DNA from 2 places in the Paenibacillus sp. FSL H3-0286 genome. Region 1 is predicted to be linked to the other one. Evidence: predicted binding sites of a transcription regulator. Region 1 holds the regulator's gene; the other holds the start of a gene.
What was found. Region 1 encodes CtsR, which represses protease genes until heat stress. Its sites were predicted from a motif close to ATGGTCAATAAAGGTCAAACA; they were not measured.
Positions count from the first base shown of each region.

Region 1 (7,328 bases):
CAGACGGTCGGTCTCTTCTTCCTTCAGCTTGCTTACAGGGATTCCCGTCCAGCTTGCAACAACCTGTGCGATATCTTCAGGTGTAACTTCAGAATCGGTGCGTCCTTGTTTTTCTTTCCACTGGTTCTTAGTCGTATCAAGCTCTTCACGGATTTTTTGCTCCGTATCACGCAGGGCAGCCGCTTTCTCAAACTCTTGGCTCTGAACAGCAGAATCCTTCTCCTTGCGGATATCATCCAAGCGCATTTCTAGTTCCTTCAGATTTGGCGGGATAGTGTAAGAGTGAAGCCTTACTTTAGACCCTGCTTCATCGATAAGGTCAATGGCTTTATCCGGCAGGAAACGATCCGGAATGTAACGATCAGACAGCTTTACAGCTTCCACGATAGCTTCATCCGTAATTTTCACACGGTGATGTGCTTCATAACGATCGCGAAGTCCAAATAAAATTTGTACCGCTTCTTCTGGAGATGGCTGATCCACCGTAATCGGTTGGAAACGGCGCTCCAAAGCTGCATCTTTTTCAATATATTTACGATATTCATCCAGCGTAGTCGCACCGATGCACTGAAGTTCTCCGCGGGCTAAAGCCGGCTTAAGAATGTTGGAAGCATCAATAGCACCTTCTGCGCCACCAGCACCAATCAGCGTATGAAGCTCATCGATAAAGAGTACGATATTCCCCGCTTGGCGAATCTCATCCATGATTTTCTTGAGGCGGTCTTCAAACTCACCGCGATATTTAGTACCAGCCACTACAGAGCCCATATCGAGCGTCATTACGCGTTTGTCGCGCAGTGTTTCTGGAATTTCATTATTAATGATTTTTTGGGCCAAGCCTTCAGCAATAGCTGTTTTACCAACCCCAGGTTCACCTATCAACACCGGGTTGTTCTTCGTCCGGCGGCTCAGTACCTGAATAACACGTTCAATTTCCTTGCTGCGACCGATAACTGGATCCAGGTTGCCATCCTTGGCATAAGCCGTCAAATCGCGTGCTAGGCCGTCTAGAGTAGGTGTGCTGACATTAGCAGGTGTTCCGCTATGACTGGATGCAGCCTCGCTGCTTCCCAGAAGCTGAAGCACTTGCTGACGAGCTTTGTTCAAGCTGATGCCTAGGTTATTAAGCACACGAGCCGCGACACCTTCTCCTTCACGAATAAGTCCTAGCAGAATATGCTCAGTGCCGACATACGTATGTCCCAGCTTGCGGGCTTCGTCCATCGACAACTCGATTACTTTTTTGGCGCGAGGAGTATAAGCAATGTTCGTAGGTTGTTCTTGGCCTCTGCCAATCAGTGTCTCCACTTCGTCCTGGATTTTCTCAAGACCCAGACCCAAAGCGATTAATGCTTTAGCAGCAATGCCGTCTCCTTCACGAATAAGTCCTAGCAAAATATGTTCTGTGCCAATATTGTTGTGTCCTAAACGAACAGCTTCTTCCTGCGCTAGCGCTAGCACTTTTTGTGCGCGTTCCGTAAATCTTCCAAACATCATATCTCCTGCACCTCCATGAATAATAAATATCTATATTAATGTTGTGTTCCCAGTGTTTCTCGGAGCAGTTTCGCCCGATACATATCCCGTTCAGTGGCGTTCATCTCGTCACCGAACATTTTTTGCAGAAATCCTGGCTGTGTCTTAACGTTAAGCTCATTAAGCACGGAAATCGAAGGGCCTTCCAGTATACCAAGGTCAACCCCAAGTCTCACATCAGACAGCCGTTGTGCGGATTCTTTAAGCTCCATTAGAGCAGCGTAACACAAAATCCCATAAGATCTTTTCACTCGGTCTGTAATTCTTAAAGCGGAATCTACAAGCAGCCTTTCACGGGCATTTCGTTCATGCTCTATAATCTGGGTGACTACACTGTGAAGGTTCTCGATGATTTCACTTTCTGTTTGACCGAGAGTAATCTGATTGGAAATTTGAAAGATGTTCCCTACTGCTTCGCTGCCCTCACCATAAATTCCTCTTACAGTCAATCCCACTTGGTTCACTGCTGACAATATGCGATTGATCTGTTGGGTCATTACTAGTGCTGGCAAATGCAGCATTACTGAGGCACGCAGCCCTGTACCCACATTGGTGGGACAACTGGTCAAGTATCCTCTTTTATCATCAAAAGCGTAATTCACAGCCGATTCGAAGATATCATCGATGGCTGTCGCACGTTCCCATGCTTCTCTTACCTGAAGACCCGGGAACAGACATTGGATCCGCAGATGGTCTTCTTCGTTAATCATGATGCTGACCGACTCATCTTCATTTAATATCACAGCTGCGCCACGTGAATCATTAGCCAGATTAGGACTGATGAGATGTTTCTCGACCAATACCTTTTTATCCAGTTCATTCACTTCAGCAAGCTTTATCAGTTGAAAAGATCCGAATACGGCAGCAGTTTCCCCATGAAACACAGGGGCCAGCAGCTCTAATACTTCTTCCGATTGCTCTAAGGAAGCAAGCATAGGGAATGGAAGATGCTCTAAATTACGTGCAATACGCATACGGCTGCTAATTACAATCTCGGAGTGACTGCCTCCCGAGCGCATCCAATCACTAAGCGCTTGTTCAGTAAATCGGAGACTTGACATGTCATATCCCCCCTATATATCAAAGACTTTACTCTTGTGCCATTTCTTTTTCAAGTTGGCGAATTTGATCCCGCAGCTCTGCCGCAGTTTCGAATTCCTCCTGTGCGATACTTTGCTGTAATTCCAGCTTCAATTCATCAATTTGCCGCTTGAACACAATTTGTGCTCCAGCACGTTTAGGAATCTTGCCTACATGCGAAGTGCTGCCATGCACCCGTTTAAAGAGCGGGTCCAGTGCACTGTTAAAATATTTATAACAGGAGCTGCAGCCAAAACGACCCAATTTGCTAAACTGCGAGTACGTCATTCCACAATTCTCACATTGCAGACTCTGCGTAGTCTTCGTAGCAGCCGTCTTTTCCTTACCGGCCCCTTCAAGATCAAGCAGACCAGACAGCAAGCTGTGAATGGAGAATCCTCCAGCAGTTCCCGGGATCAGTTCACCCTTCTCCCGCGCACAGCTCTCGCAGATATGAAATTCTGTCTTCTCTCCATTCACGATCTTGGTGAAATGGAGTGTTGCTGGCTTGACGCCACATTCCTGACATTGCATAAGCGAAAGCCCCTCCCTTATGATTGACAATTATTTGCCTAACAAAGAGATTAACATCGCCTTCATAATCTTGGCCCGAATCTCATCCCGATATGGAATCTTAACCGTTAGGCAATCCCGAGAAACAGCAGCGCGCATAAGACACGCCTCACGCTTGCTTAGAAAACCAGCTTCCTCCAGTTGATAAATCAACCCTTCGGCAGCGTTCTGATCTATCCCGCCACCTATAGTATGGTTTAAATGGGCATGCAGTGCCACGTTTGGCGGCAATTCAAAACGTTGAATACGAATATATCCCCCGCCACCACGCTTACTTTCCACCACATAGCCTTTTTCCAGTGTAAAGCGTGTACTAATAACATAATTGATCTGTGACGGTACGCATGAGAACTGGTCCGCCAGGTCATTTCGCTGGATTTCCACCGTACCTTCGGGACTTTCATGCAAAATATTCTTCAGATATTGTTCAATAATATCAGAGATATTGCGCATCACTCATCCTCCAGTGCTCTTTAAAGCTTCATAATATCGCTTGCGCCCGCATCCTTAATGACATTCATTAGTGAACTTCATTCATATAAGTCTGAAGAAAACTTCACAAATTCAGAGGATCGCACTGTATGTCATCAGGTGCGTTGACTTTGACTTTCTTTGACTTTTTAATATTATAACATATTCTGTGCTAATTCCAAGAGGATTCTCTTATTTTTCACTTTTTTCAGCGAATGTATTCGGAAATAAAGAACTCTCCCAGCATCTTTCGAAGGGGAGAGCCTAATTATTTTCTAAAAATGATCAAAAAGTGCAGTTTCAGCTTGCGGTATGATTTCTTCGAGCCATTCCAGAGCCCTCGGATTACCAGTCACACGTCCATAACGAGCCAGCTCTGCCGGGCGTTTATATCCAAACATTAGAATCGTCAGCGTACCAATATCACAGCTTAAGTCAGCTGCATCCCGTTCACCCTCTATACGCAAGAAAGCTGCTGCTCCCTTTTCGGAGACAGTCCATTCCCACAACCCGTCATTCCATGGGGCATATTTATCTTCAATATAGATAACCTGTTTCTTCTGACTGTTGTGACGCTTAAAAGAATAACTCTCCACGAATGCTTTAGCATTAACAATACGCGCCATAAAATAAGGATAATTCTCCTGCTCTATACGCGGATCAGGCAGCAAAAAAGGTAACATATCATCGGATGGCACCAGTTTTAGCGATGCACCGGTCAACATCGAATCGTGATTCGCAAGAAATGTCCACAGCCCCTGCCGGGCCTGTTCGTTCAAAAACACAAATTCATCAATGACCAGTTCTCTATTTTCTATCTTATATAGTACGTATCCTTCAGGTTCCCCAAGCTGTGAATAAAATACCGCAGTCTGACCTTCATCATCCAGAACAGAGCTCTCCCACCAGTCCAAATCACGCTTAAGTGTTCCGTTATATCTAACTGCAAAACGATTGTATAAGTTGTCCAATACTTCGATATCTATAACACCACGTCTTACCTTGCCCTCAACTTCAACCTTCTTGGGAAACTTGGCAACAGGAATGGAGTATTTCTTATATTCACAATAAACTTCCCAACCAAATTTGCGATAAAAGGGGATCAAGAACGGATGCAGAAAAGATAATGTCTGCCCCGCCTCATTCATCGTTTGCAGCGTATGCGCCAGGAGCTTTGCCACATGCCCCTGTCTGCGATTCTCTGGCCATGTCGCTACCCCTGCGAGCCCTCCCATAGGTACTAATCTACCTTGTATGTACACTTCGAACGGAAGAAGAGTAAGTTTAGCTTCCAAAGTACCTTCTTCAAAAGCACCCCATACGCGTTCTGCTTTAAATCTTTCCTTAGCATTCGCCCTTTTCTCACTAGGCAGCTTGTATTGAAAAGCATATTCAGATAAATCCATGCTTAGATCAAACTCTTCTGAGTGCAACTGTCTGATATCCACAAAACTCACCTCATCATTTATGAATTTACTTTTATGGTTAGTATAACAAGAGAGTGTATTGTGTGCGAATTATAAGGATATTTTTCGAACTTTTTTCAGTTATCCACAGCCTTAGGCAGTTTTAAAAATAGTCTTGTAATCTTGTTCTATTCAAGTTAAAATAATTATCCACTTATCAATCCCTCTATCCACATAAATATGACTATATCCACAGCAACCCGTGTATTACTTAGGTTTTCTGTTGACAGATCTACATAAATATGTACTTAATCCACACCATTTGGTGATTTTTTGCCTTTTAATCATCTATCCACATGTGCGTAAGTTTTCTGCAAATTCCAATGAATTATCCACAAGTTTTCCACAATCTATAATAGACGCAAAAAAGCCACTGTCGAGTTATCAACAGTGGTCTATTTGTGCTTGGCAACGTCCTACTCTCCCAGGACCCTTCGGTCCAAGTACCATCGGCGCTGGAGGGCTTAACGGTCGTGTTCGGGATGGGTACGCGTGGAACCCCTCCGCTATCGCCACCAAACATGCGTCTGTGAAACAGACGCTGCCGCGTGAAATTCAGTTCATCACCAGAAGTGACAATGAATTTCTAAGCGTATTTCAGGCTTGATGCCTGAAAACTGAATCCGAAACGAATCTGCATTCTACGTATAGGATAAGCCCTCGACCGATTAGTATTGGTCAGCTCCATGCATTGCTGCACTTCCACCTCCAACCTATCTACCTCGTCGTCTTCAAGGGGTCTTACTAATTGGGAAATCTCATCTTGAGGGGGGCTTCACGCTTAGATGCTTTCAGCGCTTATCCCGTCCGTACGTAGCTACCCAGCCATGCTCCTGGCGGAACAACTGGTGCACCAGCGGTACGTCCATCCCGGTCCTCTCGTACTAAGGACAGCTCCTCTCAAATTTCCTGCGCCCACGACAGATAGGGACCGAACTGTCTCACGACGTTCTGAACCCAGCTCGCGTACCGCTTTAATGGGCGAACAGCCCAACCCTTGGGACCTACTTCAGCCCCAGGATGCGATGAGCCGACATCGAGGTGCCAAACCTCCCCGTCGATGTGGACTCTTGGGGGAGATAAGCCTGTTATCCCCAGGGTAGCTTTTATCCGTTGAGCGATGGCCCTTCCATGCGGTACCACCGGATCACTAAGTCCGACTTTCGTCCCTGCTCGACTTGTAGGTCTCGCAGTCAAGCTCCCTTATGCCTTTGCACTCTGCGAATGATTTCCAACCATTCTGAGGGAACCTTGGAACGCCTCCGTTACTCTTTAGGAGGCGACCGCCCCAGTCAAACTGCCCGCCTGACACGGTCCCCGTACCCGATAAGGGCACTAGGTTAGAACCTAGATACGATCAGGGTGGTATCCCAACGGCGCCTCCACCGAAGCTTGCGCTCCGATTTCTACGGCTCCCACCTATCCTGTACAGATCGTACCCAAATTCAATATCAAGCTGCAGTAAAGCTCCATGGGGTCTTTCCGTCTTGTCGCGGGTAACCTGCATCTTCACAGGTATTAAAATTTCACCGGATCTCTCGTTGAGACAGCGCCCAAGTCGTTACGCCATTCGTGCGGGTCAGAATTTACCTGACAAGGAATTTCGCTACCTTAGGACCGTTATAGTTACGGCCGCCGTTTACTGGGGCTTCGGTTCATAGCTTCGGGTTACCCCTAACCACTCCCCTTAACCTTCCAGCACCGGGCAGGCGTCAGCCCGTATACTTCGCCTTGCGGCTTCGCACAGACCTGTGTTTTTGCTAAACAGTCGCTTGGGCCTTTTCACTGCGGCCCCCTCGTGCTATTCACACTACCGGGGCACCCCTTCTCCCGAAGTTACGGGGTCATTTTGCCGAGTTCCTTAACGAGAGTTCTTCCGCGCGCCTTAGAATTCTCTTCTCGCCTACCTGTGTCGGTTTGCGGTACGGGCACCTTCTCCTGGCTAGAGGCTTTTCTTGGCAGTGTGAGATCATGACCTTCGCTACTACAATTTTCGCTCCCCATCACAGCCCAGCCTTAATGATGTGCGGATTTGCCTACACATCAGCCTCACTGCTTAGACGGACATCCATCAGTCCGCGTCACTACCCTCCTGCGTCACCCCATCGCTCATAGCGGATTACGGTGGTACAGTAATTTCAAACTGTTGTCCTTCGACTACGCCTTTCGGCCTCGCCTTAGGTCCCGACTTACCCTGAGCGG
Region 1 covers NZ_CP150285.1:6,449,770-6,457,097, forward strand. Annotated here, with positions in the region: gene clpC (ATP-dependent protease ATP-binding subunit ClpC) at 1-1,497, opposite strand, end outside; gene MHB37_RS28910 (protein arginine kinase) at 1,533-2,597, opposite strand; gene MHB37_RS28915 (UvrB/UvrC motif-containing protein) at 2,626-3,150, opposite strand; gene MHB37_RS28920 (CtsR family transcriptional regulator) at 3,181-3,642, opposite strand; gene eis (enhanced intracellular survival protein Eis) at 3,936-5,108, opposite strand; rRNA gene rrf (5S ribosomal RNA) at 5,530-5,646, opposite strand; rRNA gene MHB37_RS28935 (23S ribosomal RNA) at 5,775-7,328, opposite strand, start outside.

Region 2 (7,328 bases), 800 kb from region 1:
AAGTTTTCGTCGGAGATTTTCGTGGAAAAAGATGATAAAAAAGTAAATGCTAAAAGTATTATGGGGATTATGAGCCTCGCTATCAGTTCCGGCACGGAGATTTACATTAGCGCGGACGGTGCGGATGCCGATCAAGCTGTAAACGCTTTGACAAGTCTGGTCAGCAAAGAAGAGCTTGAGAACCAATAATAGGAAGACAACATCGTTTCTGCTAGGAAGACTTTATTTATCGCATGACCAAAAGCCCTTCGGGGCTTTTTTTAATACCAAAAAATAGATGGAGAACGTGCAACATTTACCAAAATGACTCGTCTAGAGGATAATAACAAATCACAAGAAATGAAAGGGGCTGGCAAATATGAAAGGTTTATTGAAGAAAATTGGTTCAGTGATGATCGTAGGGAGTTTGTTAATTGGAGGGATCAGCATGAGTGGTGTTTTCCAAGGTCCTGCAAAGGCTTACGCAGATGAAGTGCAGAAAAATGTCGTTAGTGTAGTAGGTAAAGGCGAATTGTCCCTCAAGCCGGATATCGTATACTTGTCCATCGGTGTGGATACTACAGCCACAACTGCGCAAGAAGCGCAGAAGACCAATGCCGCTAAAATTCAGAAGATTATGACTTTACTGAAGAATACTTGGAAAATTGCAGATAAAGATATTCAAAGCACGCAGTTTTATGTGCAACCCAATTATAGTTACAGCGAAAAAGAAGGACAGCAAGTGAAGGGGTACAACGCCAATCATACGCTGTTAGTGTCTTATAGAGATCTGACCAAGGTTGGTGAATTGCTGGACGCTGCATCTGCGGCAGGGGCGAATAATATCGGAAATGCACGTTTTTCTGTGGAAGATACTTCTGCATTTGAAGCTCAGGTGATTGAAAAAGCGATGGCGAATGCAGATGTTAAAGCAGGGGCTATTGCTAAGGCAGCTAAACGCAGCTTGGGTCAAGTGATCACGGTCAGCCAAAATGATGGCGATATCACTCCGGTTTATTTTGAACAGAATCTAAAAATGAATATGGCTGCAGCAGATGCTGGTGCAAGCACATCTGTGCAACCCGGAGTAGTTAAAGTTACAACTCAGCTGAGCGTAATGTATGAATTGAAATAGTATCAGAACAAGGTGAATGCAGAGAGGAGAGGTGTCTTCCACTAGTAATAGTGGGGGGGCGCCTCTTTTTTTGTGTAAGTTCTCTACGATTCTGTTTAATAAATTGGAAAGGAGAGGAAAAATAAGATGATGAATATTATTTCAAAAGAATCAGCACGCAAATGGGGCATAGGTCTGATGTCAGCAGGTTTATTGTTTGGTGGAGGTCTGCTGCCCAGCGAAACGGGTTATGCAGCAGCTAGTAAAACGGAGAATAAAGCTATTGATTCGCGTATCGTTTTAAAGGCAAACGGGATAAATTCGTTGCAGGAAGGTATTTTGAAGGAAGGACAGGCCTGGATTCTCATAACTTTTATGCGAGATGTGTTGGGATTACCGCTTGTGTATGATAAGAAGGAAAATGCGTACATGATTGGAAAAGGATCGGCCAAGGCCAAGTTGATGTTATCCAGCTACGGTACTTCTGTGTGGGTGAACAACTATTTCATTCGAGAGTATGAAGGGAAGTTAATTAATAATCGCCTCTATGTTCCATCAGGATTGTTAAATGATTATATGGGTTATAAGGTAGATTGGAGTCGGGCCGCCAGTAGGCTGAATGTGGTGAACAGACCGCAGAACGCGCTGACGGTAACCACGGAAACTTATGCTAAAGATCGGGCAGAAGCTTTTATTCAGCTTGATTATCCGAAGATCAGTGGATTGGGCAACTCCAGTGCGCAACAAGCTATTAATAATACTTTGAAGGAAAGTGTTATGAAATTCGCGGCGGGTGCAGAACAGGATATCTCCGATCGAGATGGAGCAGAGCCCAAATACACCTATGATTCAGGTTATGTAGTGACCTACAATCAGAATGGTGTGATCAGCATAGTGATGCATCAGTATAGTGATACGGGCGGGGCCCATGGAATGACTAACCGTGAAGCCTTCACCTTCTCGCTTAAGGATGGTAAACGTCTACTGTTGGGCGACCTGTTTGGAGCTAATCCAAACTACAAAAAACAGCTGAATGCAAAGCTGAGCAAGCTGCTGAAGGCAGAGGATAGTTATTTGGGAGGATTCAACGGATTGAATACGGAGAAATATTTCTATCTGAAGGACGACAAGGTTGTTCTGTTCTTCCAATTATATGAGTACACAGCGTATGCTGCAGGCTTCCCTGAGTATACTTTTAGTTTCAAAGAGCTTTTGCCGGATGGCAGTAGCCCGTTTGCTGGCATGAAATAAATGGCAATGTTTCGTCTCCGCTAATGTCGGCACAAGACATCTCCCCCTTACCAGAGTTGTCTCTTGTTCATATGCTAAAGGGAGTAACTAGTTTATGAACGGGGGAGAGCTATGGGCTACCAATATACTGCAATTGGCGATTCCTTGACGACTGGATTTGGTGCTCTGCCAGGTAACGGTTTTGTACCGGTGTACCGTAGAATGGCAGAAGGGAGACTGCGGACTACTGTAGCCTCTACGAATTTAGGCGTGAACGGAATGACTACTTCAGAGCTGGAGCAGCGGCTGCGCGGAAATTCCATGATGCGTGAGGCCGTTCGAGTAGCCGATATCATCACTGTGTCTATCGGTGGTAATGATTTGATTCACGCGGCCAAATCAGCAGCAAGACAGCAAGGAAACTTATCCGCAGAACTGCGGAGATCGCTTCAGGAATGCAAACAAAATTTCTCTGCAATTATGAATATCCTTATACAATTGAAGGCGAGGACTTGTAGACCTTTTATCATTAGAATTGTGGGATTATATAATCCCTATCCTCAGGTGGTTGGTGCGACAGAGTGGGTCAGACAGTTTAATCAATACGCAGCACAGTACAGCAGCCGAGTATGTGGATTTGCTTCGATTTATAGTGAGTTCGCAGGAAATGAGAGAGGGCTGTTATCCATTGATCATCTGCATCCGAATGGCCGGGGTTATCGCGTGATTGCCGAGAAGCTGGATGCGCTAGGTTATGGCGGGCTGGCGTGATTGGATTTAGGTCTTCTATAAAATATAAAGAGGCTGTGCTCTAACCATAACGGATAGAGCACAGCCTCTTTATATTTTTACTTTATAGCTTACACACCGCTAGGCAATGTCTTCTCGATTACTTTATCTACGATACCGTATTCAGCCGCGTCTGCAGCAGTCATGAAGTAGTCGCGATCTGTATCCTTCTCAATACGTTCTAGAGGTTGACCCGTACGTTCTGCTAGAATACGGTTCAGCTTATCGCGCAATTTGAGGATGCGGCGGGCACGGATTTCAATGTCCGTTGCTTGACCTTGAGCACCACCCAGAGGCTGGTGGATCATGATCTCGCTGTTAGGCAGTGCGAAGCGTTTGCCTTTGGCGCCAGCGTTTAGCAGGAAAGCTCCCATGGAAGCTGCCATACCCACACAGATGGTGGAAACATCTGGTTTAATGTACTGCATTGTATCAAAAATAGCCATACCTGCAGTAATGGAACCGCCTGGGCTATTCACGTAAAGGTGAATGTCCTTGTCAGGATCTTCGGCAGCCAAGAACAGCATTTGTGCGATGATAGAATTGGCTACCACGTCATTAACCTCCGTTCCAAGGAAAATGATGCGGTCCTTCAGCAGGCGGGAATAGATGTCATAAGCGCGCTCGCCGCGGTTGCTCTGTTCTACTACCATAGGAATATAACTCACGTGGAAAACCTCCTTGATATTGGTTCTTCAAATGTATTCATTTTTACTCTTGCCGTATTACCCACATGATAAACAAATTCAAACAAAAAGTCAAAGAAAGTCAAACTTATATTCAAAAAAAAGAGCCGACAAGCGGCTCTTTGGTTAAGTAGTAGTATAGGCACTACTAAATTATGTGCAAAAATGAAATTAATGGCGCGCCCGCCAAGAATCGAACTTGGATCTCAGGCTTCGGAGGCCTACGTCATATCCATTGGACCACGGGCGCAACAAAAATGATTATAATACAATTTTTACACAATTGCAATGTAATATTAATACTGGACAAGCGCTCTAGGGACAGGCATCGGGCGCTATATCTTTTTCTGACCTTATTAATGTATAAGAAGACAAGCGCTTGAGAATTCTACTCTCGGAAGACTTGCGCTTCGAGCAATATTTGGTTAGAATATGGGTGGGACTTAAAAAGTTTACCCGGGACGTTTTGAGACCATGAACAAGGGAATAGAGGAAGACGAAGTTGCAGGAGTGAAAGTATGCGTAATTTATTAGATATCCAAAAGCAGCTTCTGCCTGATCTCATGGAAACCCTTAAGAGACGGTACACGATTCTTCATCAGATCATGCTGTCCGATATTATTGGGCGCAGAACGCTAGCCGCTTCGCTAGATATGACTGAGCGGGTACTGCGTGCCGAGACGGATCTTCTGAAATCGCAAGGGCTTATTGAGATCGAGAGTGTTGGCATGCGCATTAGCGCTGCTGGACGTAGACTGCTTGATTTGCTAGAGCCGGTTGTTAAGAGCCTATTTGGTCTGGATGAGCTGGAAGAGAAAATTCGAGCAACGTATGGTCTGGATAAAGTTATTGTAGTACCGGGTGATTGTGAGTCATCGCCGTTCACCAAACGAGAGCTTGGCCGAGCGGGTGCGAAAGCGCTGCTGAGTATACTTCGCGCAGATGATACAGTTGCCGTCACAGGTGGATCGACGCTTGCCGATATGGCTGATCAACTGGCACCGCCGTTGTCCCTTTCCTATAAGAACGCTTGGTTTGTTCCGGCGCGTGGAGGATTAGGAGAGAGTATGGAGATTCAAGCCAACACGATTGCCTCAACAATGGCAAAGCGGGTTGGAGCCAACTACCGGTTGTTGCATGTCCCTGATTTGCTTAGCGGGGATGCATACCAATCGCTGGCACTTGACTCTAATATTGGAGAGATTGTACAAACCATCCGTAGTTCGCGTATTATTGTACATGGGATTGGGGATGCCATTGAAATGACCCGCCGCCGCAAACTGGACGAGGCTACAGTCTCGGAAATCCAGGGTGAAGGGGCAGTGGCCGAATCTTTTGGCTATTATTTCAATGAAGAGGGTCAGGTTGTCCATACCATGCTTACGATGGGTCTACGTCTAGAAGATATTATCCGGACAGAGAAAGTCATCGGTATTGCAGGAGGCAAACCCAAGGCCAAAGCCATTCATGCCATGCTGCGTTTCGGGCAGGAGAATATTCTCGTCACGGACGAGGCTGCTGCAGTAGAAATAGGCAAGGAAATTGACAATCAACTACAGCTATCTTCGTAGTTTTTAGATTGCAGGCAATAACATACTTCTTGCATCATACTTAACATTGTTGTCATGACAGACCTCACCGTCTGTTTTGAATAAATAAAACGAATTCTAGGAGGAACTATTCAATGAGTGTAAAAGTTGGAATTAACGGTTTTGGACGTATTGGACGCCTTGCTTTCCGCCGTATTCAAAATGTAGAAGGTATCGAAGTGGTAGCAATCAACGACTTGACTGACGCTAAGATGCTTGCTCATTTGCTTAAATATGATACAACTCAAGGTAAATTCCAAGGTGATGTTGAAGTGCATGATGGCTTCTTCAAAGTCAATGGTAAAGAAGTTAAGGTTCTTGCTAACCGCAACCCTGAAGAATTGCCATGGGGCGACCTAGGCGTTGATATCGTACTTGAGTGCACAGGTTTCTTCACAACTAAAGAAGCAGCTGAAAAACACTTGAAAGGTGGAGCTAAGAAAGTAGTTATCTCCGCTCCAGCTACTGGCGACATGAAAACTGTCGTTTACAACGTTAACGATGACATTCTTGATGGTACTGAGACTGTTATTTCCGGCGCATCTTGCACAACTAACTGCCTAGCTCCAATGGCAAAAGTACTGAACGACAAGTTCGGTATCGTTGAAGGCTTGATGACTACAATTCATGCTTACACTGGCGACCAAAACACTTTGGATGCTCCACATGCTAAAGGTGACTTCAGACGCGCTCGTGCAGCAGCTGAGAACATCATTCCTAACACTACTGGTGCTGCTAAAGCAATCGGTCTGGTTATTCCAGAACTTAAAGGTAAATTGGATGGTGCAGCTCAACGTGTTCCAGTTGCAACTGGTTCCCTGACTGAACTTGTAACTGTTCTTGATAAGAGCGTTACTGTTGAAGAAATCAACGCAGCAATGAAAGCAGCTTCCGATCCAGACACTTATGGTTACACTGAAGATGAAATCGTATCTTCCGACATCAAAGGTATGACTTTCGGATCCCTGTTCGATGCTACACAAACTAAAGTATTGACTGTTGGCGACAAACAACTGGTTAAAACTGTTGCTTGGTATGACAATGAAATGTCCTACACTGCACAATTGGTTCGTACTTTGGAGAAATTCGCTAAAATCGCTAAGTAATTGACTTGATATAAGCAACATCTATAGAGCGGAAACAGAAATTCCTTGTTTCCGCTCTTTCTAAATGTATTTCTTGTTTCCTGCTAGAAACAATTTTGGGTGTGGAGGAATTAATCATGAACAAAAAAAGCGTCCGTGATGTAGAAGTAAAGGGTAAGCGCGTATTTGTACGCGTGGATTTCAACGTACCTGTAGAAGACGGTAAAATTACTGATGATACTCGTATTCGCGAAACACTTCCAACCATTAAATATTTGATCGAGAACGGTGCAAAGATCATTCTTGCGAGTCATATGGGTCGTCCTAAAGGCGAATTCGTAGATTCCATGCGTTTGACTACTGCTGCTGAACGTCTGTCCGAGCTCCTTGGCAAACCAGTAGCTAAAGCTGACGAAGCAATTGGCGAAGCTGTAAAAGCAAAAATCGCTGAGCTAGGCGAAGGCGACGTACTTGTACTTGAGAATGTTCGCTTCTACCCAGGTGAAGAGAAAAACGATCCTGAACTGGCTAAACAATTCGCTGAATTGGCTGATTTGTTTGTTAATGATGCGTTTGGTGCGGCTCACCGTGCACATGCATCGACAGAAGGTATCGCTCATTTCTTACCAGCTGTATCCGGTCTTTTGATGGAGAAAGAATTGTCCGTTCTTGGTAAAGCTCTTTCTAACCCAGAACGTCCTTTCACTGCGATCATCGGTGGTTCGAAAGTTAAAGACAAGATTGATGTTATTGATAACTTGTTGTCTTTGGCTGATAACGTCCTGATCGGCGGTGGATTGTCTTATACATTCACTAAAGCACAAGGCTTTGAAATCGGTAAATCACTAGTAGACAA
Region 2 covers NZ_CP150285.1:181,601-188,928, forward strand. Annotated here, with positions in the region: gene MHB37_RS00885 (HPr family phosphocarrier protein) at 1-189, shown strand, start outside; gene MHB37_RS00890 (SIMPL domain-containing protein) at 359-1,114, shown strand; gene MHB37_RS00895 (DUF3298 and DUF4163 domain-containing protein) at 1,241-2,344, shown strand; gene MHB37_RS00900 (GDSL-type esterase/lipase family protein) at 2,456-3,094, shown strand; gene clpP (ATP-dependent Clp endopeptidase proteolytic subunit ClpP) at 3,184-3,780, opposite strand; tRNA gene MHB37_RS00910 (tRNA-Arg) at 3,974-4,048, opposite strand; gene MHB37_RS00915 (sugar-binding transcriptional regulator) at 4,317-5,369, shown strand; gene gap (type I glyceraldehyde-3-phosphate dehydrogenase) at 5,483-6,493, shown strand; gene MHB37_RS00925 (phosphoglycerate kinase) at 6,610-7,328, shown strand, end outside.
Region 2: clpP (ATP-dependent Clp endopeptidase proteolytic subunit ClpP) is a predicted target of CtsR. The motif match lies at 3,867-3,887, and genes of this name have one in related genera.